DNA from 2 places in the Streptomyces sp. NPDC007983 genome. Region 1 is predicted to be linked to the other one. Evidence: riboswitches for the same ligand, from Rfam matches in the RefSeq annotation. Region 1 holds a riboswitch; the other holds the start of a gene.
The links. Region 1 has a riboswitch for thiamine pyrophosphate ahead of thiO (glycine oxidase ThiO). Riboswitches for the same ligand answer to the same signal wherever they lie in the genome.
Positions count from the first base shown of each region.

Region 2: another riboswitch for thiamine pyrophosphate. It lies ahead of ACFZCY_RS27165 (thiamine ABC transporter substrate-binding protein); the one in region 1 lies ahead of thiO (glycine oxidase ThiO).

Region 1 covers NZ_JBIBJI010000002.1:717,513-719,899, forward strand. The annotation lists gene thiO (glycine oxidase ThiO) at 1-949, opposite strand, end outside; TPP riboswitch at 947-1,060, opposite strand; gene ACFZCY_RS07675 (FAD-dependent oxidoreductase) at 1,258-2,387, shown strand, end outside.
Region 2 covers NZ_JBIBJI010000009.1:127,025-129,411, reverse strand. The annotation lists gene rlmN (23S rRNA (adenine(2503)-C(2))-methyltransferase RlmN) at 1-901, shown strand, start outside; TPP riboswitch at 967-1,070, shown strand; gene ACFZCY_RS27165 (thiamine ABC transporter substrate-binding protein) at 1,065-2,138, shown strand; gene ACFZCY_RS27160 (ABC transporter permease subunit) at 2,192-2,387, shown strand, end outside.

The DNA.
Region 1 (2,387 bases):
TGATGCCGGGCACCAGCTCGTGCGCGTCGCGCAGCAGCTCGTACACCCCGCCCGCGGTGACCGTGGTGTCCCAGCCCAGCTCCTCGGTGGTCGCGCCGACGACCAGCTCGCCGTTCTCGCGCGGGACGAGGTAGACATGCCCGCCGCGCACCACGGCCCGCACGGTCCGGGACAGGAAGGGCGCGTACGGGCCGGGCACCGACAGCCGCAGGACCTGGCCCTTGACGGGACGTACGGGCGGCAGGACCTCCTCGGGGACGCCCGGGAGCCGCCCGCTGAGGCTGCCGGCGGCCAGCACGGTCTGCTCGGCGGCCAGCCGGGTACCGTCGGCCAGCTCGGCCCCGGCGGCCCGGTCGCCGTCCAGCAGCAGCCGCTCCGCGCGGACGCGGTGGAGGGCCACCCCGGCACGCTCGCACGCCGTCAGCAGCGCCGCCGCCAGCCGCCGCGGGTCGACCTGGTGGTCGCCGTCGACGCGCAGGCCCCCGCGCACGCCCGGCGCGAGCATCGGCTCAAGGCGCCGGCATTCGCGGCCGGTCAGCCACTGGGCGTCCAGCCCGAGCCGCTGCTGGAAGGCGTGCAGCTCCCGCAGATGCGCGCGGTCGTCCGCGTCGAGCGCGACCGAGAGCGTGCCGCAGGTGCGAAAGCCCAGGTCGTGGCCGCTCGCCTCCTCCAGCTCCGCCACGAAGGACGGATAGCGGCGCGCCGAGGCCAGATTCAGCCCGAGCAGGGTCTGCTCGCCGTAGTGCAGCTCGGTGACGGCCGCCAGCATCCCGGCCGCGACCTGGGCGGCCCCGCCGCCGGGCGCCGGGTCGGCGACGGCGGTGCGCAAGCCCCGCTGGGCCGCCCGCCAGGCCGTGACCAGGCCGATGATGCCGCCGCCGATGACGAGGACGTCGTACGGCGCGTCACCGGTGGGTGCCTCACGTGCTGTGTGTGGTGGCGTGTGCATGGGCGGTTGCCCCCTCCCTTCGCCGGCATGACCCGGATCAGGTTCGTACGGTCGGAGGCCGCGCCAGCCTCCCTCTCAGCCCGGTGCGCCCGGGCTCCCGCGAGTGCTCTGTCCCGCCACCCTAGTACGCGCCCCGAATCGCCCGGAAGGGAGCGCCCCGGGCGCGGCAGGGGCGCCGGGCCCCGCGGCCCGCCCGTACGACGGCCGTCCGGCCGGCCGGGCTGTGCCCGAGATCTCGTCGTGCGCTCTGCGGTCCGCCCCACCTGCCGCAATACAGTGATCGTGTGAGCGATGAGACGACGAAGACGATGGCGTCCTCGGCGGGTGGCGGCGGACAGCGGGTGGTGATCGTCGGCGCGGGCATGGCGGGGGTGCAGACCGCCGTCGCGCTGCGGGAGCAGGGCTGGGCCGGGGAGATCCTGCTGCTGGGCGCCGAGCCCCATCAGCCGTACGACCGGCCGCCGCTGTCCAAGGCCGTGCTGCTCGGCAAGGCCGAGGGGTCCGCGTTCGACGTGGACTTCGCCGCGCTCGGCATCGAGCTGCGCCTCGGCGTCCCGGTGACCGGGCTGGACACCGGCGGGCGGACGGTGGGGACCGGATCGGGCCCGATCCCGTACGACGTCCTGGTGATCGCCACCGGCGCCGAGCCGATCGCCCTGCCCGGCAGCGAGGACGTGCCGGGCGTCCACCTCCTGCGCACCCTGGACGACGCCGAGCGGCTGCGCCCGGTGCTCGCCGGACAGGGCGAGATCGTGGTGGTCGGGGCGGGCTGGATCGGCGCGGAGTTCGCGACCGCGGCCCGCGAGGCGGGCTGCACGGTGACGGTCGTCGAGGCCGCGGACCGGCCGCTCGTCGGCGCCCTCCCGGCGGAGGTCGCCGCCCATATGACCGGCTGGTACGCGGACTACGGCGCCACCCTGGTCACCGGCGCGCGGGTGACCGCGCTCGACCGGAACGGGCTGCAGCTCGGCGATGGCACCCGGCTGCGGGCCGGTGCGGTGGTCGTCGGCATCGGCGCCCGGCCCGCGACCGGCTGGCTGGCCGGTTCGGGCGTGGAACTCGCCGAGGACCGGTCCGTCGCCGCCGACGAGGGGCTGCGCACCTCGGCGCCGGACGTGTACGCCGTCGGCGACTGCGCGTCCTTCCCCTCCGCCCGTTACGGGACCCGGCTGCTGGTGCACCACTGGGACAACGCGCTCCAGGGGCCGCGGACGGTCGCCGCCAACGTGGTGGGCAGCCGCACCGCGCACTTCCCCGGCCAGGTCTACGACCCGGTGCCGTACTTCTGGTCCGAGCAGTTCGGGCGGTTCGTGCAGTACGCCGGACACCACTCGGACGCCGACGAACTGGTCTGGCGGGGCGACCCGGACGGCGCCGCCTGGTCGGTGTGCTGGCTGCGGGACGGGGCCCTGGTCGCCCTGCTGGCCGTCGGCCGTCC
Region 2 (2,387 bases), on a different contig from region 1:
GCGCGAGAAGCTCGCGGCCGAGCTGCTGCCGGACCTCATGAGCGTGGTGCGGCACATCAGCTGCGACGACGACACCACCCGCAAGACCCTGTGGCGGCTCTTCGACGGCACGCTCGTCGAGTCCGTGCTGATGCGCTACCCGGACCGGGTCACCATGTGCATCAGCTCCCAGGCGGGCTGCGGCATGAACTGCCCGTTCTGCGCCACCGGCCAGGCGGGTCTGGACCGCAATCTGTCCACCGCCGAGATCGTGCACCAGATCGTCGACGGCATGCGCGCGCTGCGCGATGGCGAGATCCCGGGAGGCCCGGCCCGGCTGTCCAACATCGTCTTCATGGGCATGGGCGAGCCGCTGGCCAACTACAACCGGGTCATCGGCGCCATCCGGCGGCTCACCGACCCCGAGCCGGACGGCCTGGGCCTGTCCCAGCGCGGGATCACCGTCTCGACCGTGGGGCTGGTCCCGGCGATGCTGCGGTTCGCCGACGAGGGCTTCAAATGCCGGCTCGCGGTGTCCCTGCACGCGCCCGACGACGAGCTGCGCGACACCCTCGTCCCGGTCAACACCCGCTGGAAGGTGCGCGAGGTCCTGGACGCGGCGTGGGAGTACGCGGAGAAGTCGGGCCGCCGGATCTCCATCGAGTACGCCCTGATCAAGGACATCAACGACCAGGCGTGGCGCGCCGATCTGCTCGGCAGGCTGCTCAAGGGCCATCGGGTGCACGTCAACCTCATCCCGCTCAACCCGACGCCCGGCTCCAAGTGGACGGCGTCCCGGCCCGAGGACGAGAAGGCGTTCGTGGCGGCCCTGGAGGCGCACGGGGTGCCGGTGACCGTCCGGGACACCCGGGGGCAGGAGATCGACGGGGCGTGCGGCCAGCTGGCGGCCACGGAGCGCTGACCACCGGCTGATACGGTGCCTTCGCACCACCGTCGTACAACCATCCAGCGACGACGCACAAATGAACATTCCGACAGGGGAGCGCGACAGCGCTGAGAGTGCGGCCCGGCCGCAGACCCTCCAACCTGATCCGGGTCATACCGGCGTAGGGAGTCAGCCCAGCATGAACAGCCATCTTCGGCGTGCCGTCACCGCCGCCCTCGTGGCCTCCCTCGGCGCCGGCGTCCTCGCGGGCTGCGGTGGGGGCGCGGCGGACGGCAAGGACTCCAAGATCGTCACCCTGGTCTCGCACGACTCGTTCGCGGCGTCCAAGGCGGTCCTCAAGGAGTTCACGCGCAAGACCGGCTACAAGGTGCGGGTGCAGGCCGGTGGTGACGCGGGGGCCGCTGTCAACCAGGCGATCCTGTCCAAGGGCCATCCGCAGGGCGATGTGTTCTTCGGCGTGGACAACACCCTCCTCTCCCGCGCGCTGGACAACGACCTGTTCACGCCGTACGAGGCGAAGGGGCTGGACAAGGTCCCCGCGGCCTTCCAGCCCGACCGGGCGAAGCACCGCGTCACACCGGTCGACTACGGCGACATCTGCGTCAACTACGACCGCGCCTACTTCGAGCGCGAGAAGCTCGCGCCGCCCAGGACGTTCGCCGACCTGACCAAGCCCGCGTACAAGAACCTGCTGGTCACCGAGAACGCCGCCACCTCGTCCCCCGGCCTCGCCTTCCTGCTCGGCACCGCCGCCCGCTACGGCGACCACGGCTGGCGGGACTACTGGAAGAAGCTGCGGGCCAACGGCGTCGAGGTGGTCGACGGCTGGGAGCAGGCGTACTACGACCGCTTCTCCGGCTCGGCGGGCGGCGCCAAGGGGGACAAGCCGCTCGTCGTCTCGTACGCCTCCAGCCCGCCCGCCGAGGTGGCGGACGCGAAGTCGAAGCCCGTCAAGGCCCCGACCGGGGTGGCGGACGGCACCTGCTTCCGGCAGACGGAGTTCGCCGGGCTGCTGAAGGGCGGGGGCAACACCAAGGGCGGCAAGGCGCTGCTGGACTTCCTGCTGACCAAGCGCTTCCAGGAGGACGTACCGCTGAACATGTACGTCAATCCGGTGCGCGAGGACGCCAAGCTGCCGGAGGTCTTCACCCGGTACGGGGTCAAGGTCGCCGACTCGGCCACCCTGCCGCCGCGGAAGATCGCCGAGAACCGTGAGCCGTGGGTCAAGGCATGGTCCTCGCTCGTTCTGTAAAGCCCGCGGCCGGCCGCGGCGGGCCGCGCGGCGCCGCCCTGCGGCTCGCCCTGATGGCCGTGCCGCTCGCCTTCTTCGCCGTCTTCTTCGCGTATCCGGTGGCCGCGATCGTCACCCGCGGGCTGCGCGTCGACGGCCGGTGGCGGCTCGGGCGGATACCCGAGGTGCTGGGCGACCCGTCCGTCCTGCACACCCTGTGGTTCACCGGCTGGCAGGCGGCCGCCTCGACCGGGCTGACGCTGGCGGTCG